3 regions of the Kosakonia sp. Marseille-Q7440 genome follow, and region 3 is predicted to be linked to each of the others. Evidence: predicted binding sites of a transcription regulator. Region 3 holds the regulator's gene; each other region holds the start of a gene.
What was found. Region 3 encodes PhoB, which activates phosphate uptake and scavenging genes when phosphate is short. Its sites were predicted from a motif close to CTGTCATAAAACTGNCNNAT; they were not measured.
Positions count from the first base shown of each region.

Region 1 (10,729 bases), on a different contig from region 3:
TCGTCGTCACTTACAGGCGCTGGAAATGGCGGCTGAACATCTGCAACAGGGCAAAGCGCAACTGCTGGGTGCCTGGGCGGGCGAGCTGCTCGCAGAGGAGTTACGTCTGGCCCAGCAGAGCCTGAGCGAGATCACCGGCGAATTTACTTCTGATGACCTGCTGGGCAGGATTTTCTCAAGTTTCTGTATTGGTAAATAATCCCTCATCCCGCGGCTGGCGGGCGTTTTAACGCTCGTTAGCCGTCATTTCATCACTTTTTCTGAAAGTGCTCCCCATTGACGAAAGAAAGTGTAAATATCACCCCTTAGGACTTTTCAGATGGGACTTTTCGCATTAAAACCTATTCATCACAGGCGATAATGTCGATTATCGATTTGATTCACGCAGCCCATTATCACGGAGCGAAAAATGGCGACACACTTTGCAAGAGGGATCCTCTCAGAAGGTCATCTTGTTTCGACCCGGCTCCCTCAGGCGTGCCTTGAGGCCGCAGGGCAACTACCGGAACATCGCCGCTCCCGTTATATCGCTTCCCGGGCACTGCTCGCCGAGATGATGTTTATGCTTTATGGCATCAGCGAACTGCCGGAGATGGTGGTTGAGGAGAGCGGACGACCGCGCTTCGCCGACAGCAGCCTGCCGAGCTTTTCACTGGCCTACGCCGGGAATTTGGTTGGCGTTGCCATCGCTACCGAAGGCGAGTGCGGCCTTGATATGGAGCTACAGCGCGCGACGCGCAGCTTCCACAGCCCGCACGGGCACAAACACACCTTCAGCAACAATGAGCAGCTGTGGATAAACAACCAGAACGATGCCAGTGAAGCGCAAACGCAGCTGTTAACGCTGCGCCAGAGCGTGATGAAATTGATTCACCAGATGCAGGACGACCCGATGCAGCTCCAACTGCTGCCTGGCTCCGGGCGGCTTCGCGTCGCACAACATGCGCAGGTAGAATTGATGTGCGATGCCGAAGATGTGCTGATTTGGTCTGTTGCGGTCGCGCCAGCGATTGAAAGCCTGCGTATCTGGGAGTTTGATAGCCAGAAAGGGTGGCACTACCTGACGGATGTGCTGACCCGCGCCAACGATCCGGCTTCCCGCCTGATGCGTTTCACCAGCCTGCCCGCCGAAAAAGCGTTGATCTGAATAAGCGTGAGGGTAAAGCTTTCCCTCCCCCGAAGCGGGAGAGGGAGAAGGGATTAATGCGCGTCGATAAAGACGATTTTCAGCAGGAACAGCAGCGCCACGACAATGACGCACGGGCTAAGCTCGCGCAGACGGCCGGTACCGATTTTCATCACGCAGTAGGAGATAAAGCCAAGCGCGATCCCCTCGGTGATAGAGAAGCTAAACGGCATCATCACGGCAGTAATAAACGCCGGTACCGCTTCGGTGAGATCCTCCCACTTCACACGCGCCAGGCTTGAGGTCATCAGCACCCCGACGTAAATCAGCGCGCCCGCAGCCGCATAACCCGGCACCATTCCTGCCAGCGGCGAGAGGAAGATCACCAGCAGGAACAGCAAACCCACGACTACTGCCGTCAGGCCGGTACGCCCGCCAACGGAGACACCCGAAGAGGATTCAATGTAGGCGGTAACCGACGATGTGCCGAAGAAGGAGCCGGTCACAGAGGAGATACTGTCAACGTAGAGCGCCTGTTTCATGCGCGGGAATTTGCCCTTCTCATCCACCAGCCCGGCTTTGTCGGTCACGCCGATCAGCGTCCCGGAGGAGTCGAAGAGGTTCACCAGCATAAACGAGAAGATCACGCCCGCAAGACCGAGGTTAAAGGAGCCGGCGAGATCGACATTGCCCACCACCGACATCACGCTTGGCGGCGTAGAGACAATCCCGTGATACTGCACATCGCCCAGCAGCCAGCCTAAAAGCGTGGTCACGACGATAGAGACCAGCACCGCGGCGTGAATATTGCGCGACGCCAGAATAGCGATGATAAAGAAGCCAAGCACGCCCAGCAGCACGCTGTGCGACGTCAGATTACCGATGCTGACCAGCGTCTCTTTGTTGGCGACGATCACGCCCGCATTCTTCAGACCCATCATGCCGATAAACAGGCCGATCCCGCTGGTGATGCCAACGCGCAGGCTCATCGGGATATTGGCAATCATCCAGTAACGTACGCGGAAAATGGTCAGCAACAGCAGACCGACCGCACCCCAGAAGATCGCGCCCATGCCGACCTGCCAGGAGAGCCCCATTGCGCCCACCACCACAAAGGCGAAGAAGGCGTTCAATCCCATTGCCGGAGCCAACGCGACCGGCAGGTTAGCCACCAGACCCATCAGGATGCTGCCGAACGCGGCAATCAGACAGGTGGTGACAAAAACTGCGCTGGTATCCATTCCGGCGACGCCTAAAATTTGCGGGTTAACGAAAACGATGTAGACCATCGTTAAAAACGTCGTGAAGCCGGCGATCACTTCGGTGCGCGCCGTTGTGCCGTGGTCACGCAGTTTGAACACGCGGTCAAGCAACCCCGGGCGAGAGGCCTGGGAAGTCTGTTGTTGGCTCATTATCAATTTCCGGAATAGGAGGGAAAATTCGTCGCTATCCTATACCAAAATGAGGCAGTATTGACGGTTATCACGCACTTTTTTTCATTGAATTTGCTTATACGGCAACGATTGCGTCCCGCAATCTGCGTTAAGTAATCGTTAAACTTGTAATCACAGGAAATGGCATGTCCCACATTGAAGCGATCTTTTTCGACTGTGACGGCACCCTGGTCGATAGCGAAGTGATCTGTTCCCGCGCATACGTCCATATGTTTCAAACCGTTGGCATCACGCTGGACCTTGAAGAGGTCTTTAAGCGTTTCAAGGGCATGAAGCTGTATGAAATTATTGATGTTATCGGCGAGGAACATGGTAAAACGCTGGATAAAGCTACTCTTGAGCCGGTTTATCGCGCCGAAGTGGCGCGGCTGTTCGACAGCGAGCTGGAGGTGATTCCGGGTGCCAGTGCTCTGCTTGATGCCGTTAGCGTACCCATGTGCGTGGTCTCTAACGGGCCGGTGAGCAAAATGCAACACTCATTAGGTAAACTTGGGATGTTGCACCACTTTCCGGAAAAACTGTTTAGTGGCTATGACATCCAGCGCTGGAAGCCCGATCCAGCGTTAATGTACCATGCAGCAGAGGTACTCGATGTCTCGCCGGAAAAGTGCATTCTGGTGGATGATTCCGCCGCCGGAGCGCAATCTGGCATTGCGGCAGGGATGGAAGTGTTTTACTTCTGCGCCGATCCGCATAACGTACCTATCGATCACCCAAAAGTGACGACATTTACTGACTTAGCACAGCTGCCAGCATTGTGGCGTGCTCGCGGGTGGTCTGTTACGCGCTAACTTACCTACAAAACAGGATGTTTTTATGGACCAGAATAATCGCCCTCTCCCGGTATTCAAATACCATCCACAACCCCTGGAAACGGGCGTCTTCTCTGAAGGCAAAACCGTGACCTGCGCCTGTTGTTCACAGCCAACAGACGTCTACTACACCAACCCGTTCTTTACTGCTGAAGATGTCGATACGCTCTGCCCCTGGTGCATTGCGGATGGCTCAGCAGCAGAGAAATTCAACGGCACATTTCAGGATGATTGCAGCCTTGAAGGTGTAGAAGGGGAGTTTGACGATGAGGGCGAATTTACCGGTTTTAGCAGTTCGTGGCCGGAAGCTACCGTTGCTGAGTTGACGCAACGCACCCCAGGCTATTGCGGTTGGCAGCAGGAACACTGGCTGGCGCACTGCAATGATTTCTGCGCCTTTATCGGTTACGTCGGCTGGAAAGAGATAGCCGACAAGCTGGATCAGTTTGCCGATCTGGATGCCGATTGCCGGGCGTTTGGTATGGATATCAATAAACTACAGGAGTATCTGCGCGACGGCGGCGACTGTCAGGGCTACCTCTTCCGCTGCCTCCACTGTGGGAAGCTGCGTTTGTGGGCAGACTTCTCCTGACGACTTGCCCGAAATAAGGAATAAAAGATGTCGGATTTACTTGCGCGTTATCAGGGGTCTCTTCTCGGCCTCGCGGCCGGAGATGCGGTTGGCACAACGGTAGAGTTCAGTCCCAGAGAGAGCTTTACCCCGGTCACCGATATGGTCGGCGGCGGCCCGTTTCATTTAAAAGCCGGGCAGTGGACGGATGACACCTCAATGGCGCTCTGCCTCGCGCATAGCCTGATCGCCTGTAAAGGATTTGATGCGACCGATCAGATGAACCGCTATCTGAACTGGTGGAAGTGGGGCTATTTAAGCTCCACGGGCAGCTGTTTTGATATCGGGATGACCGTCTCATCCGCGCTGCGGCGCTTTACGCTCAACGGCGAACCCTTTGCCGGCTCGAGCGATCCGAACACGGCGGGCAACGGTTCATTGATGCGGCTTGCGCCGGTGGTGCTCTGGTACTATCCGGATGTGCCAAAGGCGCTGGAGTATGCCGAAGCGTCATCGCGAACGACGCACGCCGCGCCAGAAGCACTGGCCAGCTGCCGTCTGTTCGCGCAGATGCTCATCAATGCGCTGCAGGGCAAAAGTAAATCCGACACGCTGACAGATATTGCGCAGCTGCCGGAACAGGCTAATCTGCGCCAGATCGCCGAAGGGCATTACCGGCAGAAATCGCGTGCAGAGGTGTTCGGCACCGGTTACTGCGTGCAAAGCCTGGAGGCGGCGCTGTGGTGCTTCGCTCACGGGGAGAGTTTCGAAGAGACGATCCTGCTGGCGACCAACCTTGGCGACGATGCGGATACCACTGCGGCGATTGCCGGGCAGCTGGCTGGTGCCTGGTACGGCGTGGAGGGGATCCCGCATCGCTGGCGGGAGAAGCTGTGGCAATGCGATGAGATCGCAACGCTTGCCGGTCAGTTACTCACTAAGTCAGCGTGAAGCAAAACCCCCTCATCAAGAGGGGGTTTTTATTGCGCTTACTCTTTCGGATCTTTTCCGGCGAGCAGCTTGTCCAGCTCGTCGCCGCCAACGTGGCGGAAATCCTGGCCTTTAACGAAGTAGAAGATGTACTCGCAGATGTTCTGGCAGCGGTCGCCGATACGCTCGATAGAGCGGGCGCAGAAGAGGGCGGTCAACACGCTCGGAATGGTGCGGGAGTCCTCCATCATGTAGGTCATCAGCTGACGCACAATGCCTTCATACTCCTGATCCACCTTCTTATCTTCGCGATAGACTCGCACCGCTTCGTCAATGTCCATCCGCGCAAAGGCGTCGAGCACGTCGTGCAGCATCTGCACGGTGTGACGGCCTAACGACTCGAGGCTGACGAGCAGCGGCTGGTGCTGCTGGGAGAACTTCTCCAGCGCCGTGCGGCAGATTTTATCCGCCACGTCACCAATACGCTCCAGCTCGGCGATGGTTTTGATGATCGCCATCACCAGGCGTAAATCGCTCGCCGTCGGCTGACGCTTGGCGATAATGCGCACGCAGGCTTCATCGATGGCGACTTCCATCATATTGACCTGCTTATCCCCTTCAACAACGCGCTTTGCCAGCTCGCTGTCCTGGTTATGCATCGCGGTGATCGCATCCGAGAGCTGCTGCTCTACCATTCCACCCATCGTCATGACCTGAGTGCGAATACTTTCCAGCTCAGCGTTAAACTGCCCGGAAATATGTTTGTTAAGGTTCAGATTGTCCATGGTGCACTCCAAATGCCCGACAAATTTCACGTGGTAACGAGGTGGCTGCCACCTCTGTGGTTCGGCAATCAGCCGTAGCGCCCGGTAATGTAATCTTCCGTTTGCTTCTTCGCAGGCTTGGTGAACAGATCGTCTGTATTGCTGAACTCAATCAACTCACCGAGATACATAAACGCAGTGTGATCGGAACAACGCGCCGCCTGCTGCATGTTGTGCGTCACGATAACCACGGTGTAATCCTGCTTAAGCTCGGTGATCAGCTCTTCGATACGGCCGGTTGAGATCGGATCCAGCGCCGAGCAAGGCTCATCCAGCAGCAGCACTTCCGGGCGAATAGCAATGCCGCGCGCGATGCAGAGACGCTGCTGCTGGCCGCCGGAGAGAGAGTAGCCGCTCTGGTGCAATTTATCCTTGGTTTCATTCCACAATGCGGCCTTGGTCAAGGCCCACTGCACGCGCTCGTCCATATCGGGGCGCGAAAGCTTTTCAAACAGACGCACGCCAAAGGCGATGTTGTCGTAAATCGACATCGGGAACGGCGTCGGTTTCTGGAACACCATGCCCACTTTCGCGCGCAGCAGAGCGATATCCTGGGTATTGGTGAGAATGTTGTCGCCATCCAGCAGGATTTCGCCTTCGGCGCGCTGCTCAGGATAGAGCTCATACATTTTGTTAAAGGTGCGCAGCAGCGTGGATTTCCCGCAGCCAGACGGCCCGATAAACGCCGTCACCTGATTTTTGGCAATATCCAGGCTGATGTTTTTCAGTGCATGGAATTTGCCGTAATAGAAGTTCAAATCACGAACCTGAATCTTGCCCGGCGTAGTATCAACCATACTCATTTATCTCTTTCCTCAACTCGACGCCGCCTTCGCCGCGTCGCAAAAATTAACCGTGTCGATTCTTGGCGAAGACAACGCGCGCCAGAATGTTCAACAGCAGTACGCAGAGCGTGATAATCAGCACCCCGGCCCAGGCCAGCTGCTGCCATTCGGCAAACGGGCTCATGGCGAATTTGAAAATCGTCACCGGCAGGTTAGCAATAGGCTGCATCATGTCGGTGCTCCAGAACTGGTTAGAGAGCGCCGTAAAGAGCAGCGGTGCCGTTTCACCGGCGATACGCGCTATCGCCAGCAGTACGCCGGTCATGATGCCGGAGACAGAGGCTTTCAGCGTAATCGCGGAGATCATCTTCCACTTCGGCGTGCCCAGCGCGTAAGCCGCTTCACGCAGGCTATCCGGCACCAGTTTCAGCATGTTTTCCGTGGTACGAATGACAATCGGCACCTGCAGCAGCGCCAGCGCAATCACGCCTGCCCAGCCGGAGAAGTGCTGCATCTGCGCCACCACGATGGTGTAGACGAACAGGCCGACCACGATAGAGGGCGCGGAGAGCAAGATGTCGTTGATAAAACGGATAATCTCGGCGAGCCAGGATTTACGGCCATACTCTGCCAGGTAGATCCCCGCCATAATGCCCAGCGGTGTACCGATTACCGTCGCCCACAGGATCAGCAGGCCACTGCCCGCCAGGGCGTTCGCCAGACCACCGCCCGCGGTGTTTGGCGGCGGGGTCGATTCGGTAAACAGCGCCAGCGACATACCGTCGATACCGCGCGTCACGGTAGAGAAGAGGATCCACACTAGCCAGAAGAGGCCAAACACCATGGTCGCCATTGAGAGCGTCAGGGCGATGCGGTTTTTCAACCGGCGGCGCGCCTGCATTTTGCGACGGGATTCAGCCAGCTCTGCGGTGTGCTGCATTTCAAGCGTAGCCATCAGCGTGCCCCCTCGTTTTTCGCCAGGCGCAGGATCATAAATTTCGAGATCGCCAGCACGATAAAGGTGATGACAAACAGAATCAGCCCCAGCTCCATCAGCGCCGCAACGTGCAGGCCCGATTCCGCTTCGGCAAACTCATTCGCCAGCGCAGAGGTAATGCTGTTGCCCGGCATATAGAGCGAGGCGCTGTCGAGCTGGTAGGTGTTGCCGATGATAAAGGTCACCGCCATGGTTTCACCCAGCGCGCGGCCGAGACCGAGCATGACGCCGCCTATCACCCCGTTTTTGGTAAACGGCAGCACGATGCGCCAGATCACCTCCCAGGTGGTGCAGCCGATGCCGTAAGCCGACTCTTTCATCATCACCGGGGTCTGTTCAAAGACATCGCGCATCACCGCCGCAATGTAGGGGATGATCATAATCGCGAGGATCACCCCGGCGGCGAGAATACCAATGCCGAACGCCGGGCCGGAGAAGAGGGCGCCGACAAACGGAATGTTGGAGAGCACATTGCCGACCGGCTCCTGGAAGTAGGTCGCGAACAGCGGGGCGAAGATAAACAGCCCCCACATGCCGTAAACGATACTCGGGATCGCCGCCAGCAGTTCAATGGCGATACCCAGCGGGCGCTTCAGCCAGCCGGGCGAGAGTTCCGTCAGGAACAGCGCGATACCGAAGCTCACCGGCACGGCGATCAGCAGTGCGATAACAGAGGTCACGATGGTGCCGTAAATGGGCACCAGCGCGCCGTAAATTTCATTCGGCGCATCCCACTCTTTGGTCCACAGGAAGGAGAAACCAAATTTCTGGATGCTGGGCCAGGAGGAGAAAATCAGCGAAACGATGATGCCGCTCAGCAGCAATAGCACAATCAGCGCAGCCAGTCTTACCAGTGCGCTGAAGATCATGTCGCCTTTTTTACCCGGTGGGTTAAATGCCGGCTTGGTTGCAGCCATAAATTACTCTTCAGTTTGACGTCTTACGAAGTTGCCCGCAGGCGCTTGCGCTTACCGGGCCTACAGAGGATCTGTAAGGCGGATGGTGTAAGCGCCATCCGCCATGTTCTTCAAAAATTAGCGATTAGTAAACGGCTTTACCGCTGCTGTCTTTCACGTTGGTTTTCCATGCGGCGCGAACTTGTTCAACAACGCTGCTCGGCAGGGTTGCGTAATCGAGATCGTTAGCCTGTTTGCTGCCGTTTTTGTACGCCCAGTCAAAGAACTTCAGTACTTCAGCGCCCTGCTCAGGTTTCGCCTGCTCTTTGTGTACAAGGATGAAGGTGGTGGAGGTGATTGGCCACACGTCAGCACCTTTCTGGTTGGTCAGGTCCTGGGCGAAGGATTTGCTCCAGTCGATATCTTTTGCCGCGTTAGAGAAGCTCTCTTCGGTCGGGCTAACGGCTTTGCCATCGGCAGACATCAGTTTGGTGTAGGTCAGGTTGTTCTGCTTCGCGTAAGCGTACTCAACGTAACCGATTGAGCCCGGCAGACGCTGAACGAAAGCGGCGATGCCGTCGTTACCTTTACCGCCCAGACCGGTCGGCCAGTTAACGGTAGAGCCAGCACCGACTTTGGATTTCCACTCTTCGTTCACTTTCGCCAGGTAGCTGGTGAAGACGAATGAAGTACCGGAACCGTCAGCGCGGCGAACCACGGCGATGTTCTGTGAAGGCAGTTTCAGGCCCGGGTTGAGTTTGGCGATAGCCGCGTCGTCCCATTTTTTGATTTTGCCGAGGTAGATATCGCCCAGCGTTTTACCGTCGAGAACCAGCTCGCCAGATTTAACGCCCGGTACGTTGATAGCCAGCACAATGCCGCCGATCACAGTCGGGAACTGGAACAGGCCTTCCTGGGAGAGTTTTTCGTCAGACAGCGGTGCATCAGATGCGCCGAAATCAACGGTTTTGGCGGTGATCTGCTTCACGCCACCGGAGGAGCCGATGCCCTGATAGTTGACCTTATTGCCCGTCTCTTTTTGGTAGGTATCAGCCCACTTGGCATACACCGGCGCAGGGAAAGTTGCGCCCGCACCAGTCAGGCTAGCTGCGGCATTTACAGCAAAAGCGCTCAGAGAAAAGGTCGCGGCGACAACAGTTGCGACAGTGGTACGCATAACGTTCATAATGTCTCCTGCAGGAATCGTAAATCGTTGTTTGAGTTGCTACTCGGAGCAAAATAGGACACTTTGATGACAGTTATATGCAACGATTGTTACTGTTTGATGACAGCGGCGGCTTTTCGCAGCACCAATATTTATTAGCTATAAAAATCAAAATATTAAGGTTAGATAACACCTTAACAATTCGCTGATGTTTTATTTTTATGACAATCCAAATGTAGCTGAAAAGGCGAGGCTGCTCGCCCTGACCGAACAAATTTTACGCAAAACCCCCGCCTCTACCACGCGCTTTCCCACGCACTTCGCAATCATCCAATGCTGATTTTTTATCCTTCACCACTACTGAAAAGAGGTAGGAGACAAAGTCTGGTTTTCATATGTATATAGCGGGGTTGAACAGGCGTTGTTAACACCACTGAGTGGACACTAAGGATGAGTATGAACAGAACAATTGTTTTCGCGACAGGATTGCTAACGTTGTTACCCGCTACCTTCAGCCAGGCGGCAGATGAACCCGTATATTTCATGTCTAACCACTATTCGGGCGATACACTGATGACCTATGAACAGGGCTCGTCTGCCCAAGGAAAAACGTATATCTCACCGGCATCCGATCTCAGCGCAAGAACCCTTTCCGAGATCCAGCGCGATTACCCTAAGCAGCAGGGTAAAATTAAGGGCATGGAAAGTGACCTTGAAAAGATGAGCCGCGAAAGGGATGAGCTGAAAAGAAGCAATGACGATCTCAGCCGCAAAGTCGATGATATGCAGCGCAGCATCAGCACCCTTGAGAAACAGCTTGCTGACCTGAGCCAGAAAGTAAAATAAGGTCTAAAGAGGTTGCCGCCTGGCAGCCTCTTTTTCATCCCGCATTACCCCGGGTTCGCCGACGACTCCTGCTTATCAAAAATAAACAGAATATGCTGGTCATCCAGGTACTTAATATCGACCTTCTGCCCTTTCTGCATTTTCGGCGAGTTGAACGCAGCAATGGTCTCTTTCCCCTCGACCGAGCGCGTCACGCTCCCATCATGAATCGCCAGCCGGTAACGGATATTTTGAGTCCCGTTATCATTAGAGCTGATATAGCTCACCTCTTCGATGGTCGCCTGCAGGTCGCGCCCCTGAGTCTGGATGCGGTGATCGCGATT
Region 1 is NZ_CBCPLT010000002.1:131,747-142,475, reverse strand. Features, by position in the region: gene mnmE (tRNA uridine-5-carboxymethylaminomethyl(34) synthesis GTPase MnmE) at 1-199, shown strand, start outside; gene ACWPW2_RS14535 (4'-phosphopantetheinyl transferase family protein) at 410-1,147, shown strand; gene ACWPW2_RS14530 (NCS2 family permease) at 1,201-2,538, opposite strand; gene yieH (6-phosphogluconate phosphatase) at 2,706-3,371, shown strand; gene cbrC (PF03691 family colicin E2 tolerance protein CbrC) at 3,397-3,984, shown strand; gene ACWPW2_RS14515 (ADP-ribosylglycohydrolase family protein) at 4,012-4,914, shown strand; gene phoU (phosphate signaling complex protein PhoU) at 4,953-5,678, opposite strand; gene pstB (phosphate ABC transporter ATP-binding protein PstB) at 5,747-6,520, opposite strand; gene pstA (phosphate ABC transporter permease PstA) at 6,567-7,457, opposite strand; gene pstC (phosphate ABC transporter permease PstC) at 7,457-8,416, opposite strand; gene pstS (phosphate ABC transporter substrate-binding protein PstS) at 8,541-9,581, opposite strand; gene ACWPW2_RS14485 (hypothetical protein) at 10,017-10,406, shown strand; gene ACWPW2_RS14480 (hypothetical protein) at 10,451-10,729, opposite strand, start outside.
Region 1: a site for PhoB is predicted at 9,635-9,654, ahead of pstS (phosphate ABC transporter substrate-binding protein PstS). Genes of this name have one in related genera too.

Region 2 (10,729 bases), 1.6 Mb from region 3:
CGCTCAGACCGACGTCCGCTTTCACACCCGAGATATTCCAGAAGCGGCTGCCTTTTTTCACCAGATTGGTAAAACGGCGCTCAATCAGCACATCTACTGTGACGCCCTGTTTATTTTTGTTGATGGCGTAATCATAAACGCGGCCAACGGGGATCTTGCGGAAATAGACCAGCGAGCCGCTGTTGAGCGAACCAAGATCCGGTGCGTGCAGATGAATCATCAAATCGCCATTATTGAGGCGGTATTTCGGCTGCGTGTCGAGGGCAGTGAAGTGATCCTGCGGTTCACCTTTGCCTGGCATCATACCGATATAGTTACCGCCGACCAGCGCATCCAGCCCCGAGACGCCCGCCAGCGACGCTTTCGGCGTCACCAGCCAGAACTGCGTTTCGTTGCGTAGCGCATCTTTCATATCGGCTTTGATGCTGGCGCGCACCTGAATCTTCTTCAGATCGTCGCTCAGGCTAATATCCTGCACCGTCCCGACTTCCACCCCCTGATAGCGAATGGGCGTACGTCCGGCGACGATGCCGTCAGCGGACATAAAGTCGATGGTGATAGTGTTGGCGCGATCTTCATAGCTACTCCAGACCAGCCAGCCGGCGATCAGCAAAGCGATCACCGGCAGCAACCAGAACGGTGAAATGCGTCGTTTTGTTTTAATGCGCGCTTCAGTCGGCGAAGCGTGGTTTTCCTGACTCATGTGCATCCCAAAGTAAGCGGCTGTCCAGCCATTCCACAGCAAGAATAGTCAAAATAACCGCCGCGCCGAAATAAAACGCAGCGGGTCCCATAGTAAAGGCGAGAAGCTGGTCGCGATTGATCAGTGACATTGTCAGCGAGATGACAAACAGATCGAGCATCGACCAGCGCCCAATCCAGGTCACAAAGCGCAGAAGAAGGATGCGAGTGCGTAGCCCCTGTTCAAATTTGAAATGAATACTGACCAGCAAAGTGAACAGTACGATCACCTTGGTAAACGGCACCAGAATACTGGCGATAAAAACGATTCCCGCCACGGCGATATTGCTGTTACCGAGTGAAATAATGCCCGACATAATGGTATCGGCCTGCCGCGAACCGTTGATGTAGACCACCGAAATCGGTAGCAGGTTAGCGGGCAGCAGAAAAATCATCGAGGCAATCAGCGCCGCCCAGCACTTCTGCAGGCTGTGTCGGCGGCGATACCGCAGCGGAATATGGCAGCGTGGGCATCTGCCGCGGGCATCAGGCAAGCCGGTGAAGTGGCAGCCGAGGCAGGCACGCAGTTGCGGGTCGGGGCGCTTAGCCGGACGCTGCGGGTAAAAACGCTCCCACAGCTGCTCAACGTTCAGATGGATAAGCGTCATCACGCTGAGAATGGTTAACGCCACAAAGGCGACAAGCCCGACGCCTGGCTGCAGGTAAGCGTAATCCTGCACTTTGATTGAGGCGACGCCAATCCCGACCAGATAGATATCGAGCATCACCCACTCTTTCAGGCGCTCAAGCATCAGCAAAACCGGGCGCAGATTCATCCCGAGCCGGTTGCCGAACCATAAATAGGCGATTGCACTGACCAGCACCAGCGGCGCGCCAACGGTACAGAAGAGCACCATCGCCCCGGTAAGCGCATCGCCCTGGGCGGTCATTTGCCAGATCCCCTGCAACAAGTTGGCGTCTATACGCACGCCCAGCAGGTAAAAGTGAAGCAGCGGTTCGCCCCAGGCGAAAGGCATCAGCATCAGCATCGTCACCGCCATAGCAGCGAGACGGGTTAATGACCAGTCGCGGCCATCGCGGATTTTGGCATCGCAGCAGGGACAAAATGCACTTTGGTGCGATTTCATAACCGGTAACGCAAAAAGCGTATCGCATTGCGGGCAGCGCTGATAATGTGCCCGTGGCAAAGCTTCGCCGACATGATGGATCGCAATTTTTTTGTTAAGCGAAATGTGTTGTATCTTTAGTGCCATCGGCCGGATCAGAAAAGGGTTAGATGCATCTATATTAACTCATGATGAGAACATCTTGAGCATCAACGCATTTAATGCTTATTTTATTAGGCTTAGCCGTTTACTCAGTAAGACACCAAAGTGGTTGGATAATGAACAAAGCAGAGTTTTACGCGGACTTAAACCGCGATTTTCAGGCATTAATGGCAGGTGAAACCAGTTTTTTAGCGACGCTGTCTAATACCAGCGCGCTGCTGTTTGAACGTCTGGATGGGGTCAACTGGGCCGGTTTCTATTTACTGGAAGGCGACACGCTGGTGTTAGGGCCGTTCCAGGGCAAAATCGCCTGTGTTCGCATTCCTGTCGGGCGCGGTGTCTGTGGAAGCGCGGTCGCGCAAAACCGTGTGCAGCGGGTTGAAGACGTTCATCAATTTGACGGGCATATCGCCTGCGATGCGGCCAGCAACTCTGAAATTGTGCTGCCGATCACAGTAAGTGGTCAGATCATTGGCGTGCTGGACATCGACAGCGTCGAATTTTCGCGCTTTAGCGAAGAGGATGAAAAGGGCCTGCGCGAGCTGGTTTCTCATCTGGAACAGTGCCTTGCGGCAACCGATTATCAAAAATTCTTTGCGACTGTCGCAGGATAATCAACGGATAACGTAGCATTTACTGTTAGCGTCATTATAATGACGCCTGTTCATGCCTGCGCTTGTTGGCAACGTCCGTTGTAATCAGGAAATTTCATGGAAAATCAACCTAAGTTGAATAGCAGTAAAGAAGTGATCGCTTTTTTGGCCGAACGTTTCCCTCACTGTTTCAGTGCTGAAGGCGAGGCACGCCCCCTGAAAATCGGTATCTTTCAGGATTTAGTGGCGCGTGTTGAGGGTGAGATGAATCTCAGTAAAACCCAGCTTCGTTCCGCTTTACGTCTTTATACTTCGAGCTGGCGTTACCTGTACGGTATCAAAGCTGGCGCGACGCGTGTCGATCTCGACGGCAACGCCTGTGGCGTGCTGGATGAGCAACACGTTGAGCATGCCCGCAAGCAGCTTGAAGAAGCGAAAGCCCGTGTTCAGGCGCAACGCGCTGAACAGCAAGCCAAAAAACGTGAAGCTGCCGCTGCTGCTGGTCAGGAAGACGCACCGCGTCGTGAGCGCAAACCTCGTCCGGCTCCGCGCCGTAAAGAGGGCGCAGAACAACGCAAGCCTCGCGCTGATAAGCCGGCGGCAAAACCGCAGCGCGAACGCGCACCGCAGCAGGAAGAGCGCCATACGCCAGTTTCTGACATCTCCGTGCTGAGCGTGGGTCAGGACCTGAAAGTGAAAGCGGGTAATAACGCGATGAGCGCAACCGTGCTTGAAATCACTAAAGACGGCGTTCGCGTACAGCTTAGCTCGGGTATGTCGATGATTGTACGCGCAGAACATCTCTTGTTCTGAAACGGAGGCCTGGCCTGGCATGAACACTTTGTTTAAGCGCACAGCGTTGGCAGGCCTGTTATTCGTAACAGGCCACGCCCTGGCTGTGGAAGATATTACCCGGGCCGATCAAATCCCGGTGTTAAAAGAAGAGACGCAGCACGCCACGGTGAGCGAGCGCGTCACTTCGCGTTTCACTCGCTCCCACTACCGTCAGTTCGATCTGGACAACGCCTTCTCTGCGAAGATTTTCACCCGCTATCTTAATCTGCTTGATTACAGCCACAACGTCCTGCTGGCCAGCGATGTTGAGCAGTTCTCGCAGAAGAAAAATGAGATTGGTGACGAGCTGCGCAGCGGCAAGCTGGACGTCTTTTACGACCTCTACAATAAAGCGCAGCAGCGCCGTTTTGAGCGCTACCAGTACGCTCTTAAAGTGCTGGAGCGGCCGATGGATTTCACCGGTAACGACTCGTTTAACCTCGATCGCAGTAAAGCACCATGGCCTAAAGATGAGGCCGAGCTGAATGCGCTGTGGGACAGCAAGGTTAAATATGACGAACTGAGCCTTAAGCTCACCGGTAAAGATGAGAAAGAGATCCGCGAGACCCTCTCTCGTCGCTATAAGTTCGCCATTCGCCGTCTGGCGCAAACCAACAGCGAAGATGTCTTCTCGCTGGCGATGACCGCCTTTGCGCGTGAAATCGATCCGCACACCAACTACCTGTCGCCGCGCAATACCGAGCAGTTCAACACCGAAATGAGTCTCTCGCTTGAGGGGATTGGCGCGGTGTTGCAGGGCGATGATGACTATACGGTCATCAACTCAATGGTTGCCGGTGGTCCGGCGGCGAAGAGCAAAGCCATTAGCGTCGGCGATCGCATCGTTGGTGTCGGTCAGACCGGGCAGAATATGGTCGATGTGATCGGCTGGCGTCTTGACGACGTCGTTGCGCTGATTAAAGGGCCGAAAGGCAGCAAAGTGCGTCTTGAGATCCTGCCTGCGGGCAAGGGGACGAAAACGCGCATTGTTACGCTGACGCGCGAGCGCATCCGTCTTGAAGATCGCGCAGTGAAAATGTCGGTTAAAACCATCGGCAAAGAAAAAGTCGGCGTGCTGGATATTCCTGGCTTCTACGTTGGCCTGACCGATGACGTGAAAGTGCAGCTGCAAAAGCTGGAAAAACAGAACGTCAAGAGCGTGATTATCGATCTGCGTGCTAACGGTGGCGGGGCGCTGACGGAAGCAGTGTCGCTCTCCGGCCTGTTTATCCCGTCCGGCCCGGTAGTGCAGGTACGCGATAATAACGGCAAAGTGCGTGAAGATAGCGATACCGACGGTGTGGTTTATTACAAAGGACCGCTGGTGGTGCTGGTTGACCGCTTCAGCGCCTCGGCATCGGAGATCTTCGCGGCGGCAATGCAGGATTATGGTCGTGCGCTGATAGTCGGCGAACCGACTTTCGGTAAAGGCACCGTGCAGCAGTACCGCTCCCTTAACCGTATCTACGATCAGATGTTGCGCCCGGAATGGCCAGCGCTGGGTTCGGTGCAGTACACCATCCAGAAATTCTATCGTGTGAACGGCGGCAGTACTCAGCGTAAAGGCGTAACGCCGGATATCATCATGCCGACCGGCACGCAGGTAACGGAAACCGGGGAGAAATTCGAGGATAACGCACTGCCGTGGGACAGCATCAATGCTGCCACTTTTGTGCGCGCCGGCGATTTGAAACCTTTCGGTCCTGAGCTGCTGAAAAAGCACGATGAGCGTATCGCCAAAGATCCTGAATTCCAGTACATCAATAAGGACATCGCGCGTTTTGAAGCCCTGAAAGCGAAACGCGATATGGTCTCGCTGAACCTGGCGCAGCGTGAAAAAGAGAATGCTGAGGATGATGCTATTCGTCTTTCGCGTCTCAACGATCGCTTCAAGCGCGAAGGCAAGCTGCCGTTGAAGAAACTGGACGATTTGCCGAAGGATTATCAGGAGCCGGATCCCTATCTTGATGAGACGGTGCATATCGCGCTCGACCTGGCGCATCTTGAAAAAGACCAGCCCGCGGAATCAACCGCCTCTGCTAAGTAACTCTTCCCAACAGGCACAAGAAATTGTGCCTGTTTTTTTAACAACACCTCCTCCTCGTAAGCATCCTGCTACAAAGTGTAAAGTTGTGTTTTTCTCGTGACTTACGCGGCATTGTTGCTTGAAAATAGCCCGCACGCCCATACGATGTGGATAACCGCATAGTGCGTTTTGTTAAATCGAGGTTAAAAGAAAATTATGATGCGAATCGCGCTCTTCCTGTTGACTAACCTGGCTGTCATGTTGGTGTTCGGCCTTGTGCTTAGCCTGACGGGCATTCAGTCGAGCAGCGTTCAGGGGTTAATGATTATGGCGCTGCTGTTCGGTTTTGGCGGCTCGTTCATTTCGCTGTTGATGTCGAAATGGATGGCGCTGAAATCTGTAGGTGGTGAAGTGATTGAGCAGCCGCGCAACGATATGGAGCGCTGGCTGATGGAGACCGTTGCACAGCAGTCTCGCCAGGCAGGCATTGCGATGCCGCAGGTGGCGATTTATCACGCGCCGGATATTAACGCCTTCGCCACCGGTGCCCGCCGTGATGCTTCCCTGGTCGCCGTCAGTACCGGCCTGTTGCAAAACATGAGCCGCGATGAGGCCGAAGCGGTCATCGCTCATGAAATCAGCCATATTGCCAACGGCGACATGGTGACCATGACGCTGATTCAGGGGATTGTGAACACCTTTGTTATCTTTATCTCGCGCATTATTGCCCAGATTGCCGCAGGCTTCATGGGCGGAGACCGCGATGAGGGCGAAGAGAGCAACGGCAATCCGCTGGTCTACTTTGCCGTTGCGACGGTGCTCGAGCTGGTGTTTGGTATCCTGGCGAGCGTTATCACCATGTGGTTCTCCCGCTACCGTGAATTCCATGCCGATGCGGGTTCAGCCCGTCTGGTAGGACGCGAGAAGATGATCGCTGCGCTGCAAAGGCTGAAAACCAGCTATGAGCCGCAGGAAGCGAGCAGCATGATGGCGTTTTGCATCAACGGTAAGTCAAAATCGCTGAGCGAACTCTTTATGACACACCCGCCGCTGGATAAACGTATTGAAGCGTTGCGTTCGGGGGCATACCTGAAGTAATTACCGCCACCAATCATAAAGCGCGTCCATTGACGCGCTTTTTTTATTGTCATAAACAGCGCTGACCGGCAGGAATACCAGGAGTTGTACGCAGTGAATCCAGCAGATTATCGCGTAATACTTTCTGCCAACCTGGTATCAGGCGTAATGTCGCAGATTTGTAACGAACCAGGCATTCGCGCATTGCGGCGGATGGTCGACGAATTTATAATAAAAACCTATTCTGATTTTTATAAAACACAGGCGATGAGGTAATTAATGGCAATCGCGGATTTGGACAAGCAGCCAGATTCTGTCTCTTCTGTACTGAAGGTCTTTGGCATTCTGCAGGCTTTGGGCGAAGAGCGTGAAATCGGCATTACCGAACTTTCACAGCGCGTCATGATGTCAAAAAGCACCGTTTATCGCTTTTTGCAGACCATGAAATCGTTAGGCTATGTGGCACAGGAAGGGGAGTCAGAGAAATATTCCCTGACGCTGAAGTTATTTGAACTTGGCGCGCGTGCGCTGCAAAACGTTGATTTAATCCGTAGCGCGGATATCCAGATGCGTGAACTCTCTCGCCTGACGAAAGAGACCATCCATCTGGGTGCTCTCGATGAAGACAGCATCGTATATATTCACAAAATCGATTCGATGTATAACCTGCGCATGTATTCGCGTATCGGTCGTCGCAATCCGCTCTATAGTACCGCGATTGGTAAAGTGCTGCTGGCCTGGCGCGATCGCGATGAAGTGAAACAGATTCTGGAAGGTGTTGAATATAAGCGCAGCACCGATCGCACCATTACCAGCACCGAAGATCTGCTGCCGATGCTCGATATCGTTCGCGAGCAGGGCTACGGCGAAGATAATGAAGAGCAGGAAGAGGGATTACGCTGCATCGGTGTACCGGTGTTTGACCGTTTTGGCGTGGTTATCGCCGGTCTGAGCATCTCTTTCCCGACCCTGCGTTTCTCCGAAGAGCGTCTGCACGAATACGTTGCAATGCTGCATCAGGCAGCGCGAAAAATTTCTGAACAGATGGGTTATAACGACTATCCGTTCTGATAATTGTCAAAAAAGCCGCCCCTAAGGGCGGCTTTTTCATGGCAAAAATCAGCCGTTATCAATCACGTTTTCGCTTTTACGCATCAGCGGGCAGTTGGCAAGGCCAAAAAATCCGTTATTTGAATGAACATATTGCGCCGTGCTGGTGCCGCGCGCGGTCGCATATTTACACTGTAAACCAAGGCCTGCTGCATTCTCTTTACTGTTAATTAGCACGCCATAACCGCTCAGCAAGAGCCCGATCCACAACAGCGCGATAACGACAACGCCTCGAATAAGTGTACGCATGTTTGCTCCTTGCACATCGATTAAGTCTGGCATTAAGGCTACGTCTTTTATTGGCTGAAACAAGTCACACATTCCTAAAAATACCGAAAGGGGGTACAGTTACCCGCTGTTTAAGGAAGCCGTGTTAGTGTGGTTACACCTTGAAATGTTTCGGAGAGTGGAGTGAGAAAATTTAGATGGCTGTTGCTGATTGCCGTGGTGGTGGTCTGCCTGCTGCTATGGACTCAAATGATCAATGTGATGTGCGATCAGGATGTACAATTTTTCAGCGGCATCTGTGTCATCAATAAATTCATCCCCTGGTAAGCGCATTTCTGCAGTGAAAGATTTCCTTCCTGAGTGCCAGTGGTAAAATGCCGCGTCTACTTTGAGGGTGTGAAATGAACGAAATCTTAAATTCTGGCGCGTTAAATTTTGCGTCTATGCTGGTTTCTGTGGTGGTTCTGGTTATTGGTCTGGTGCTGTGGTTCTTTATCAATCGTGCCAGTTCACGTACGAACGAACAGATTGAACTGCTGGAAGCGCTACTCGATCAGCAAAAACGGCAAAATGCGCTGCTGCGCCGTCTTTGTGAAGCGAATGAGCCGGAAAAAGCTGCTCTCCCCGATGTCGAAAAAAGTAAGACTAAGGGTGAAGACGAGGAGTTTATCCGGCTGGTGGCTGAACGATAACCTGAAAGGAGGGGAGAGATGGCCTGGAAAAACCCCTGGTATGACCCCGCGCTCTCCCACCATACGCCCGATGGTTTTTGTAACCCGACGGCAGTAGCGCATCAACCCGGCGATGTAAAACGCTGGCGTCAGGAACGCAAAGCTGCCGGGCTTCCCCGTCCACCACTCGCAGGATATGACGCCTTTACTGAAGCCTGGTGGCAAAAAGCCGAGATTGCAGCGGGTGACGATGGCCTCTGGTGGCTTGGTCATGCCTCTGTGCTTTTACGCATGCAGGGAAAATATGTGCTCACCGACCCTGTGTTTTCCCGGCGCGCCTCCCCGCTGCGTTTCGCCGGGCCTCAGCGGCGTACGCCGCCGGCATTGGCCATTGACGATCTTCCCGCCCTGGATGCCATACTTATCTCTCACAACCATTACGATCATCTGGACCGCTGGACAATCCGCGCACTGCTTCGCCGGTTTCCTGAGGTAAGGCTTTTTGTCCCCCTCGGGTTGGGTGACACGCTTCGTCGTTTCGGCGCGCGTTTTGTCACTGAACTGGACTGGTGGCAGCAAGCCTCGCTTGATGACTTACATTTAACCGCTGTTCCCGCTCAGCACTGGAGTATGCGCACCCCGTGGGATCGTAACCGCTCGTTATGGTGCGGCTGGGTTGTTGAATCACGCGCATCGCGTTTCTGGTTTGCAGGTGACACCGGCTACAGCACCACGCTTCTGCAGATCCCGCAACGTCTTGGAAAAATTGATGCACTCGCGCTGCCCGTTGGTGCTTATGCACCGCGCTGGTTCATGTCGATAAACCATATGGATCCCCAAAGTGCGGTGTCGCTGTGGCAGCAATTAGGTTCACCGCTGGCTTTTCCCATCCACTGGGGCGTATTTGAACTGGCCGATGAATCACTGGATGAGCCGGTGCAGGAGTTACGCCGCGCTTTAAGCGAAGCGGGTGAAGAAAATGATAACTTCAGGATCCTGAAAATTGGTCAATATTTATCCCTGCCGTAATTTAAGCCGAGCGCCATAAAAAGTAAGCCGTATTAAAATTGTGCGCTTTTGTTTTACGCGAAACGTTTTATTGCCTTTAAATGATGCAGTGTCATCATAATTTCATTATTTTGGTGCACGCCTGCACTTATTCGCTCAGTAATTATTCATAGTTAACCTGAGCAATAGTTTCGTCCCGGCTCATTAATCATTTAAGAATCTTCCTAATCGAATAAACAGCATAACTATTCGCAGAAAGTTCTTAGCATATAAGCGAAACGCATGAGGGTTCCAGCTACCCTGTAAGTGCATGGAACTGCTTGATGAATAGAAAGAAATGGTCTACGTTTATCGGGTAAACCTGCTGGTGCAGCGGCTGCTATAACGGTCATTGAAGTGAATAAATGAACAGTGGTTGTTTCGATACCCTTAGAATTTGTGCGGTGGATCGAGACATATCTAAAAATGGCTTGCCATAGTTTACGTATTATGTGATAACACGTTGTGGGTCAATCGAGGTACAATTCTGTTTATGTGTGGCATTTTCAGTAAAGAAGTCCTGAGTAAAACGTTTCGTTGAATACAGCTTCTCTGCCGAACCTTATATTAGTGCCTCAAGCAGTAATGTCTCAGTTTTCTCAGTCAATGCCTGCGGGCGAAGTATATACATTAAGGAATTTTGCAAATGGCAAAGATTAAAGGTCAAGTTAAGTGGTTCAACGAGTCTAAAGGTTTTGGTTTCATTACTCCGGCTGACGGCAGCAAAGATGTATTCGTACATTTCTCTGCTATCCAGGGTAACGGCTTCAAAACTCTGGCTGAAGGCCAGAACGTTGAGTTTGAAATTCAGGACGGTCAGAAAGGCCCGGCTGCAGTTAACGTAACTGCTATCTGATTTCGACACCTCTGAGCTTGAGACGCGTTTCGCGTATCAATGTCAGTTATCAAGCCTCGCCACTGTGCGGGGCTTTTTATTTTCCCTGCCGCAACATTTGACGGTACACTTCGCCCTTTGAAAAAGTCTGTCTCCCCGGAGTGTTTATGCCATTCAGTTGCCCCCTTTGCCACGCACCGTTAAGCCGCCACGAGCGCGCATTTATCTGTCCGCAGCGGCATCAGTTCGATATCGCCAAAGAGGGCTACGTCAATCTATTACCCGTCCAGCATAAACGCTCGCGCGATCCCGGTGATAACGCTGAAATGATGCAGGCG
Region 2 is NZ_CBCPLT010000001.1:2,457,669-2,468,397, reverse strand. Features, by position in the region: gene ACWPW2_RS11440 (PqiB family protein) at 1-703, opposite strand, end outside; gene yebS (membrane integrity lipid transport subunit YebS) at 672-1,955, opposite strand; gene ACWPW2_RS11430 (GAF domain-containing protein) at 2,087-2,584, shown strand; gene proQ (RNA chaperone ProQ) at 2,681-3,376, shown strand; gene prc (carboxy terminal-processing peptidase) at 3,396-5,444, shown strand; gene htpX (protease HtpX) at 5,640-6,521, shown strand; gene kdgR (DNA-binding transcriptional regulator KdgR) at 6,780-7,571, shown strand; gene ACWPW2_RS11405 (YobH family protein) at 7,620-7,859, opposite strand; gene mgrB (PhoP/PhoQ regulator MgrB) at 8,022-8,165, shown strand; gene ACWPW2_RS11395 (YebO family protein) at 8,240-8,530, shown strand; gene ACWPW2_RS11390 (MBL fold metallo-hydrolase) at 8,549-9,538, shown strand; partial or broken gene ACWPW2_RS11385 (DUF2627 domain-containing protein) at 10,050-10,190, shown strand; gene cspE (transcription antiterminator/RNA stability regulator CspE) at 10,203-10,412, shown strand; gene rlmA (23S rRNA (guanine(745)-N(1))-methyltransferase) at 10,559-10,729, shown strand, end outside.
Region 2: a site for PhoB is predicted at 6,669-6,688, ahead of kdgR (DNA-binding transcriptional regulator KdgR). Genes of this name have one in related genera too.

Region 3 (10,729 bases):
CCGCGCAGCCGCCGCTGGCGGTGGTGGCAGAAATTGAGGCGGCTTTGCGCCTGGCGCGCGCCAGTTAGCGAAACGTTTGACTATACTTATCTCTCTAACTGCAAAAGGAGAATAAGCTATGCCGACTAAACCGCCCTATCCGCGTGAAGCCCGTGTTGTAGCTGTTGAGAAGGGACCCAGCGACGCAACTGTCACCTGGTATGAACTGCGCGCGGATCATCCGAAACCGGACTCTTTGATCAGCGAACACCCTTCGGAGCAGGAAGCGCTGGATGCGAAAAAGCGTTACGAGGATCCCGATAAAAGCTAATCCGGCGATCCCGCCAGCATGATTTCCTGAACCTTTCAGAAAGTCGCTTGCATCACATTTTTTGACTGGCTTAATGCCAGTCACTGTTTATATTCATTGTTACTGGAATTTATTAGAACACAGGAGTGGCACATTCTCTTTACACGGCGGCGGTGTTCCATCCTCCGTCGGTTGTTGTGCAGAGAACATAACTAAAAGCAGTTTTGAAAGGCGGAAAGCAAAGATGAGTGCGACGTTGGCGATCCTCACCATAGGTGTGGTGCCGGTAAAAGAGATCCTGCCGCTTCTGGCAGAGCATGTTTCAGAAGATCAAATCACCCATGTCAGCCTGCTGGGGAAGATGGACCCGGCACAAGTTCGTATCGATTACTGCGTTGACCCCGGCGAGACCGCCATCCCGACGCGGCTGAGCGATGACAGCCTCGGCATGGTTTCGCGCCAGAAGGTGGAGCGCGACCTGCAAAGCGTGATCGAAGTGCTCGATAACCAGGGGACCTATGACGTTATCCTGCTGATGAGTACCGCCGATATCCGCGGCTTAAACGCGCGAAACGCCATCCTGATTGAACCGCAGCGTATTATTCCCCCGCTGGTCGCCTCGATTGTTGATGGTCACCAGGTCGGCGTGATTGTGCCGGTGCCTGAACTGATGGCACCGCAGAAGAAGAAGTGGCAGGTGCTGGAAAAAGAGCCGCTGTATGAACTCTGCCACCCCTACCAGGCGAGCGAGACGGAGCTGATTGACGCCGGAAAAGCGCTGCTGGAACGCGGTGCCGATGTGCTGATGCTCGACTGCCTTGGCTTCCACCAACTGCATCGCGATCTGCTGCAAAAAGCGCTGGATGTGCCAGTTTTACTCTCCAATGTGCTGGTGGCGCGCCTCGCCTCAGAACTGCTGGTGTAGCCGCAGAACGGCGCAATTTCGCGTGACATCACTTAAGCCCGGCCTCTATAGTGGTTTTCCAGTCATTTCTCTATAAGGGCCTGTTTATGCTTCAAAGTAATGAATACTTTTCCGGTAAAGTGAAGTCCATTGGGTTTACCAGCAGCAGCACCGGCCGCGCCAGCGTCGGCGTGATGATGGAAGGGGAGTACACCTTCTCCACCGCGCAGCCGGAAGAGATGACGGTGGTCAGCGGCGCGCTGAATGTGCTGTTGCCAGGCGAAACCGAATGGAAAAGGCACGCCGCCGGCGAAGTGTTCAATGTCCCGGGCCACAGCGAATTCCATCTGCAGGTCGCCGAGCCGAGTGCCTATCTCTGCCGTTATCTGTAACGCTTGCGCCGTCCGGCGACAAAAAAGCCCGGTAGCGCTGCGCTGACCGGGCCTGTGAAAGTGAGTCGCTAAAAGCGTTAGCGCTGGGCTTCGCCGCCCAGGCCTTCCACCAGATTTTGAATCAGTGCCGCCAGCTCGCCGGTCATCAGAATAAAATCGGCATCGAACCGCTGGGCATAATCTTCCCGATCGATATCTTCATTCTGATCGCGCAGCTCATCGCTGAACTTCAGGCGTTTTACCGAGCCATCATCACAGATCATAAACTGGATGCGCTGCTGCCAGTCGAGGGCCAGCTTGGTCACCACTTTGCCCGCTTCAATGTGCACGGCGATTTCGTCGCTCACCAGATCCTGCTTTTTCGCGCGGATCACGCCGCCATCTTCCAGCATTGCTTTCAGCTCGGCTTCGTCCAGCAACTGGAACCCTTGAGCGACGGTGCCGGAGCGTACCCACTCGGTCAGCGTCAGCTCAATCGGGTTTTCCATCGTCAGCGGTACGACCGGGAGAGAGCCGAGGCTTTTACGCAGCAGCGCCAGCGTATCCTCCGCTTTTTTCGCACTGGCGCAGTCGACCATAATCAGGCCGTTGACGGTGTCGATCCACATCATCGTCTGGCTGTAGCGGCTGAAGGCGCGCGGCAGCAGCGAGTGCAGCACTTCATCTTTCAGCGCATCTTTTTCGGTTTTTTTCAGTTTGCGCGCCTGCTCGGCTTCGAGGCGGGCGATTTTCGCTTCCAGCGCCTGTTTCACTACCGGCGTCGGCAGGATTTTCTCTTCTTTGCGCGCGCAGATAATAATCTGGCCGTTGTTGGTGTGGGTCAGCGCTTCGCTGTGTGAGCCCATCGGTGGAACCCAACCGGTTTTCGCCATATCCTGACTACCGCATGGCGTAAACGAGAGCGGGGCGAGCTGTTTTTCCATCTCTTCCGCACGGAGCGCCACATCGCGGCTGAGACGGTATACCATTAAATTTTTGAACCACAGCATGATTTTTTCCACGGCCTTGTCGTTAAATGCAGCGGGCATAATAGCGAATTGTCGCCGCGCTTGCATTGCTAATGCGTGGTCCACTACGAGGAGTTTGATGTGCGTATCGGTATCGATTTGGGTGGTACAAAGACAGAAATTATTGCGCTGGATGAGAGCGGTGAGACGCTGTTCCGCCATCGGCAGCCGACGCCGCGCGACTATCAGCAGACCATTGAGCTTATCGCTTCGCTGGTCGCCTTAACGGAAAAAGAGACCGGCCAGCGCGGCACGGTGGGCATGGGCATTCCGGGCTCTATCTCGCCCTATACCGGGGTGGTGAAGAACGCCAACTCCACGTGGCTCAACGGTAAACCCTTTGATAAAGATTTAAGCCAGCGCCTTAATCGTGAAGTGCGCCTTGCGAACGATGCCAACTGCCTGGCGGTGTCGGAAGCGGTCGACGGCGCGGCAGCGGGTGCGCAGACGGTGTTTGCGGTGATTATCGGCACTGGTTGCGGCTCCGGCATTGCGTTCAACGGCAACTCCCATATCGGCGCTAACGGTACGGCGGGCGAGTGGGGGCACAATCCGCTGCCGTGGATGGATGAGGATGAGCTGCGTTATCGCAATGAAGTGCCCTGCTATTGCGGCAAACAGGGGTGCATTGAGACCTTTATCTCCGGCACCGGGTTTGGCACGGATTACCAGCGCCTGAGCGGCCAGGCACTAAAGGGCAACGAGATTATTCGCCTGGTGAACGAGCAGGACGCGGTTGCCGAGCTGGCGCTGAGCCGCTATGAGATGCGGCTGGCGAAGTCGCTGGCGCATGTGGTGAATATCCTTGATCCCGATGTGATCGTGCTGGGCGGCGGGATGAGTAATGTCGATCGCCTTTACCAGACGGTGCCCGGGTTGATGCAGAAGTGGGTTTTTGGCGGCGAGTGTGAAACGCCAATCCGCAAAGCATTGCACGGGGATTCCAGCGGCGTGCGCGGCGCCGCATGGCTCTGGCCGCAGGGGGAATAATGCGCCCATTGATCCGCTGAAACGGAGTAGGCCGGATAAGCGTTTACGCGCCATCCGGCATTTTATCAGCGGCAACATTGCCGGATGGCGGCTTCGCCTTATCCGGCCTACACGGTTCCAGCAACAGCTATTTTTCATTCAGCCCCCATCTTGCAGCGATGGTGTTTACCCCCGCTGAAATCGGCGAACCGGAGCGTGAATGACAAGGTCTGGACGCCATGGATGGCGGACAGAGGCGAACCGAGACAGGGAGCGAGTCCCCGAAGGGGCGAGCAGGTCGAGTCGAGCCGGCCGCAGTCAGGCACGTGAGAGGTGAGCGCAGTGCGCAGCACCGATTTCCTCGCGGGGCCGCGGGGATTGACAAGGGGAGCGCGGCCGCTTCCCTTGTCCCGTTCACCGCATAAGAGATTAATGAAACTCCCCAGCGCCTGGTGAACGGAACCATTCCACCCGAGCCACATACCAGGCTCATTGCCGGATGGCGGCTACGCCTTATCCGGCCTACGACACCGCATACTTCCCATCCAGCTTGCTGTAGCCAAGCCCGTTTATCTTCTTCACCTTAATTTGTACCGGTATTCGCTCCTTCATCGCCTCAACGTGGCTTATCACGCCGATAGTTTTCCCGGTGGCATTTAACGCATCGAGCGCATCGAGCGCCGTGTCCAGCGTTTCGCTATCCAGCGTGCCGAAGCCCTCATCGAGGAACAGCGAATCGATACGCGTTTTATGGCTCACCAGATCGGAGAGCGCCAGCGCCAGCGCCAGGCTCACGAGGAAGCTTTCGCCGCCGGAGAGCGTACGGGTATCGCGCACTGCATCTGCCTGCCAGGTATCGACCACCTCCAGCTCCAGCGCGTCGCTCACTTTGCGCTTGAGCAAATAGCGCCCGTGCAGGCGGGTAAGCTGGTTATTCGCCAGCCAGACCAGGTTATCCAGCGTCAGCCCCTGGGCGAATTTGCGGAACTTATCCCCCTCTTTGGAGCCAATCAGCGCATTGAGATGGCCCCAGTCATCGCAGCGGGCGCTGGCGTGCTCAATCTGCTGTAGCACCGTCTGCTGGCGTTTGCGGTTATCCGTATCCTGTTTGAGCTGCTGGCGCACTTCGCCCTGGCCGGTTGTGTTCTCACGCAGCTGTCGCGCAAGCTGCTCCAGCGCCGGTGCGGTGCTCTCCACGCTGGCATCCGCCGCAAGCCCGGCGGGACGCTGCTGTTGATGGTCAGTGAGCGCCTGCTCCGCACTTGCCGCCAGCGCCTGTTTCTGCTGGCAATCGCTCTCCAGCGTCTGGCGCAGCTGCGCAAGGCGTTGATGCTCGCCATCATCAAGCAGGGCGCGCAGGAAGGCGTCGCGATCGTCAAAAATGCTCGCCGCTAGCGCATCGTTAAACGCCTGCTCAGATTGACGCTCGCTCTCCGCCACCTGCGCCAGTTGCTGATGCAGGGTTTGCCACTGGCTTTGCAGTGCCAGGCAGGCGTCGTGCACTTTTCGCCACCCCTCCAGCGCCACGCGCGCCTCGCCAACGGCGATCTCCTCTTCAGGCAGGGTCTCAAGGATTGGCGCAAGCTGCGCCAATTGTTCCTGTAGCGCGGTAAGTTGCTGCTGATGCTCTTGCCACTGCTGCGCTTCATCGGAGCGGGCAGCCAGCCATGACGCTTCGTCATCTTCGGCGGGCAGTGCCAGGTCGAGCGCCGAAAGCGTTGTGGCAAGGCTTTCGCGGCGGCGCTCAACCGCCTGCTGATACTGCTCGCTCTGCTGGCGCAGATCATTGATCTGCTGTTGCAGGGTCAGGCGCTGATTGAGCAGGTAAAGCTGATGCTCGTAGGCATCCTGCGCGCTTTGCCAGCTGTTGAGATCGCGCTGCGGCTCAAGGGTGACGTTCAGCGCGGCGCAGGCTTTTGCCCACGCCTCAAGCCAGCTGCGCTCCTCGTCCAGGAGCAGTTTTGCTTCGCGCTCATCTTTCTCGTAACGCTCGGCGAGGCCTTTTAACCGCTCGCCGAGCGCCACGCCCGCTTCTTTCATGGTGCGCACTTCGAGATCGAGTGCGTTAAAACGCGTCTGGTTTACCCCCGGCTCGATAGCCTGATAGTGGGCGACCGCCGGGTGCTCCGTTGCGCCGCACAGCGGGCAGGGATGGCCGGGCTGGAGGCGCGCGCGCTCGCTTTCGAGATCCTTAATCCGGCTCTCCAGCTCGCAAATGGTGCGCACCTCGCTCAGTAACTGATTCTTCTCTTTATACTGCTCGCGTTTGTGCGCCAGCTCGGCGGTCAGTTTCTCCTGCTCCGCTTTCAGATCCAGCAGGCTCTGCTGGCGCTGGCTCAACTGCTTGCGCAGCGGCGCGTAGCGGGCGTGCAGGGCGGTAAGCTGCTGGCGCAGCGGGCGGTTTTGCGCGCAGAGCGCCATCGCTGCCGCTGTCTCCTCAAGGCTCATCTCAAGGGTGGAGATTGGCAGGGTGCGCAGGCGCTCCTGCTGGCTCTGCACCCGCTGCTGCGCCGCGAGCCACTGTTTTTTCTCCTCCGCCAGCTGGCTGAAGAGCGCTCGCCAGCCGGTTAACTCACTCTGCCAGCGCTGGAAACGGGCATGCTCGTTTAACCACGCCTCCAGCGTTTGCCGCGACGCAAGCAGGGATGCTTGCTGCTGCGCGGCGCTGGCGAGTATCTGTGCGCGCTGTAACAGGCTGGCTTGTAAGCGAGTATTCACTTCCTCGCTCTGCGTGCGGGTACGCGTCAGGGTTTTACGCTGCTCCTCAAGGCGTTCCCACAGCGGGCGAAGCTGCTGCGCCGGTTGCGCCAGTTCAAGAGCCGCAAGCTGCGGCCTGGCATCATTACGCGCCTGTAGCGCCTGTGCCAGCGTCGCTTTTGCCCGCCCGCGCGCCGCTTGTAGTTCCGCTTCGCGGGTAAGCCACTGCGCCTGGGTCTGCGCGCTGCGCTGGGCGCTCAGCAGTGTCTGCTCTTCGTCAGTCAGTACTTGCAAACGTTGCTCAAGCTGCGCCCGCTGCTCGTTGTCCAGCAGCACGACGCCCTCGGCCTGCGCGCGTAGCTGTTCCAGCTCGCCTTTGGCGCTTTTATGCTTCTCAAACACCATCGCCGAAATCTGCCCGTAGATCTCGGTGCCGGTTAGTTCCTCCAGCAGTTCGGCGCGCTCGCGCGGTTTGGCGTTGAGGAATGCGGCAAACTGCCCCTGCGAGAGCAGCATGGAGCGGGTGAAACGGCCATAATCCAGCCCGGTGAGGGAGGCGGTGAGATCGAGCTTATCTTTGACTTTATCGGCGAGGATCTTCCCCGTTTCGCAGAGCGCCAGCTCGACGCGCGGGGCCTGTAAATTGCCGTCCGCCAGCCCGCGGGCGCGCGTCTGGCTCCAGAAGGCGCGATAGGCCACGCCTTTGACCTCAAACTCCACTTCCGCCAGGCACTCGGCGGTATCGCGCGTCATCAGATCGTTTTGCGACTGTGACAGGGTGCTGAGGCGCGGCGTCTCGTGGTAGAGGGCGAGGCAGATGGCATCCAGCAGGGTGGTTTTCCCGGCCCCGGTGGCCCCGGTAATGGCGAACAGCCCGTTGCTGGCGAAGGGCTCTTCGGTAAAGTCGATTTTCCACTCGCCCTTTAGCGAGTTGATATTTTTCAGCCGTAAACTGAGGATTTTCATGCGTCGTTCTCCTCATCCAGTGCCTGGCGGGTCTCGCTGAACAGCGTATGTAAGCGCGCACTCTGCATCTCGTCGAGCTCCTCCTGCGCCAGCCTGCGGTCAAAGACCTCTTCAACTTTCAACTCGCTCAATGTTTCACGCAGCTCACCGGCGAGCAGGCGGTCGCGCAGTTCGCGGCTGCGGCGCACCAGCAGCACTTCGACCGGCAGATCTTCCGTCACCTGCTGGATTTTGCGCTGCATATCGACCAGGTAATCGCTGCTGACAATCTCAATATCGAGCCACACCGGCGGCGTGGCGGGCGCATCGCGCCACTGCTCAAGCTGACGGCAGATATCGGCAAACTCGCCCTTAATCACCGCCAGCGGCTGAGTGGCGGGTACGTCAAGCGTGGTCACCTCAGCCAGCTTGCCGTCGGCGAATGTCACCAGATTGACACCTTTACTTTTTCCGGTCTCATCAAAGCTGAGGGGGATCGGCGAGCCGCAGTAGCGAATATGCTCCGTGCCGCCGATTTTCTGCGCACGATGGATATGGCCGAGCGCGATGTAATCCGCCGGGGGAAAGTTCTGTGCAGGAAAAGCATCCAGCGTGCCGATATAGATATCACGCACCGCGTCACTTTTACTCGCGCCGACGGTGGTTAAATGGCCGCTGGCGATAATCGGTAACGGCTTATCGCCGCGCAGGTCGCAGGCGGCGTGATACTGCTGCTGATAGTAGTCGGTGATGGCCGCCAGCAGATGCTGCTGTTTTTGCTGCCCGGACATCCCCGCCTGGCTGACGGTAATGTCGCGAGGACGCAGAAACGGCACCGGGCAGAAGACCGCGCCGGGTTCACCGTCGCGGCGATAGAGCAGAAACGGCGCGACGCCCGCGCTGGCGACCACGGTGGTGTTGAGATAAGCGAGGATCTCTTTTGATTCATTCAGGGTCGCCACGGAGTCATGGTTGCCCGCCAGCACGATTAACTGGCAGCCGGTGCGCTGCAAATTAACCACAAAGCGGTTATAGAGCTCGCGGGCGTAGCTCGGCGGCGATCCGGTATCGAAAATGTCGCCGGCGACCACGATGGCGTCGACCTGCTGCTGCCCGGCCGTGGTTAACAGCCAGTCAAGAAAAGCGCTGTGCTCGGCGGCGCGGCTTTTGCTGTAAAAGTTTTGGCCGAGATGCCAGTCCGATGTGTGAAGAATGCGCATAGTGATCCCGTGGCAAAAAAGCATAACGGCGATTATAAACATTAAGCGGGTCAGGGACATCGCCTGGCGCAAATTTGCGTTGTCACAATCGCGCGGGCTGGGTCATATAGCGGTCATGTTATTCATAAATCTGTCATAAAACTGACGCATAATGGCGACGCTATTTATACTGCAGACTAATTAATACAGGGCGAATGATGGCGAGACGAATTCTGGTCGTGGAAGACGAAGCACCGATCCGTGAAATGGTGTGCTTTGTGCTCGAACAAAATGGTTTTCAACCGGTTGAAGCGGAAGATTTCGACAGCGCAGTAAACCAGCTTAATGAACCCTGGCCGGATCTGGTGCTGCTGGACTGGATGTTACCCGGCGGGTCCGGCATTCAATTTATCAAACACCTGAAGCGCGAAGCGATGACCCGCGATATTCCGGTGATGATGCTCACCGCGCGCGGTGAAGAGGAAGATCGCGTTCGCGGCCTTGAGACGGGCGCCGATGATTACATCACCAAGCCCTTCTCGCCGAAAGAGCTGGTGGCGCGCATTAAAGCCGTGATGCGCCGCATTTCACCGATGGCGGTGGAAGAGGTGATTGAGATGCAGGGCTTAAGCCTTGATCCCTCCTCCCATCGCGTAATGACCGGCGAAAATCCCCTCGATATGGGCCCCACCGAATTTAAACTCTTACACTTCTTTATGACCCACCCGGAGCGTGTTTACAGCCGCGAACAGCTGCTGAATCACGTCTGGGGCACCAATGTGTATGTTGAAGACAGAACCGTAGACGTGCATATTCGTCGTCTGCGTAAAGCGCTGGAAGGGAGTGGACACGACCGGATGGTGCAGACGGTACGCGGCACGGGATATCGTTTTTCGACCCGTTTCTGAAATTTGACAGGAGTGTGACGCGTGCTGGAAAGGCTGTCATGGAAAAGGCTGGTGCTGGAGCTCCTCCTTTGTTGTATCCCCGCCTTTATTCTGGGCGCGATGTTCGGCTATCTGCCGTGGTTTTTGCTGGCGGCAGTGACCGGGCTTCTGATCTGGCACTTCTGGAATCTGCTGCGTCTCTCCTGGTGGTTATGGGTCGATAAAAGCATGACGCCGCCGCCCGGCACCGGCAGCTGGGAGCCGCTGCTCTACGGCCTGCACCAGATGCAGATGCGCAATAAAAAGCGCCGCCGTGAGCTGGGTAACCTGATTAAACGCTTTCGCAGCGGCGCCGAGTCGCTGCCGGATGCGGTGGTATTGACCACGGAAGAGGGGATGATCTTCTGGTGTAACGGCCTTGCGCAACAGCTGCTGGGGCTGCGCTGGCCCGATGATAACGGGCAGAACATCCTCAACCTGCTGCGCTACCCCGAATTTACCCAATACCTGAAAAGCCAGACCTTCAGCAAACCGCTCAATCTGGTGCTTAACAACGGTCGCCACTTAGAGATCCGCGTGATGCCCTACAGCGAGCAACAACTGCTGATGGTGGCGCGTGACGTCACGCAGATGCACCAGCTGGAAGGGGCGCGGCGTAACTTTTTCGCTAACGTCAGCCATGAGCTGCGCACGCCGCTAACGGTGTTGCAGGGCTACCTCGAGATGATGCAGGAGCAGACGCTGGAAGGCGCGCCGCGTGAAAAAGCGTTACACACCATGCGTGAGCAAACCTCGCGCATGGAGGGGCTGGTGCGCCAGCTTCTGACCCTGTCGAAAATCGAAGCCGCGCCGACGCATGGCGCAAATGAAGTGATTGATGTGCCGATGATGCTGCGCGTGGTGGAGCGGGAAGCGCAAACCCTTAGCCAGCAAAAACAGAGCTTCAGCTTTGAAATTGATAACCAGTTGAAAGTGCTGGGTAGCGAAGAGCAGCTGCGCAGCGCCATCTCAAACCTGGTCTATAACGCGGTGAACCATACCCCCGCCGGGACGCACATTATCGTGCGCTGGCAGCCGGTGGCGCACGGCGCGGAGTTCAGCGTCGAAGATAATGGGCCGGGGATCGCCGCCGAGCATATTCCGCGCCTCACCGAGCGTTTCTACCGCGTGGATAAAGCGCGCTCGCGCCAGACCGGCGGCAGCGGGCTTGGGCTGGCGATTGTCAAACATGCGGTTAATCACCACGACAGCCGCCTTGATATCAGCAGCACGCCGGGGAAAGGGACGCGCTTTAGCTTTGTCCTGCCGGAACGCCTGATTGCCAAAAACGCCCACCCATAACCCCCTTGTCAGCTTATCTTTCCGGCGGCTCGTGACGGCGAGCCGCTCTGCCTCGCCTCATCCCGCACCTGCAACGTAGTTTGTACGGTTGTTGCTTTT
Region 3 is NZ_CBCPLT010000001.1:851,026-861,754, forward strand. Features, by position in the region: gene aroL (shikimate kinase AroL) at 1-68, shown strand, start outside; gene yaiA (protein YaiA) at 119-310, shown strand; gene ACWPW2_RS03785 (AroM family protein) at 534-1,214, shown strand; gene ppnP (pyrimidine/purine nucleoside phosphorylase) at 1,301-1,585, shown strand; gene rdgC (recombination-associated protein RdgC) at 1,663-2,574, opposite strand; gene mak (fructokinase) at 2,674-3,582, shown strand; gene sbcC (exonuclease subunit SbcC) at 4,084-7,224, opposite strand; gene sbcD (exonuclease subunit SbcD) at 7,221-8,423, opposite strand; gene phoB (phosphate response regulator transcription factor PhoB) at 8,621-9,310, shown strand; gene phoR (phosphate regulon sensor histidine kinase PhoR) at 9,332-10,630, shown strand.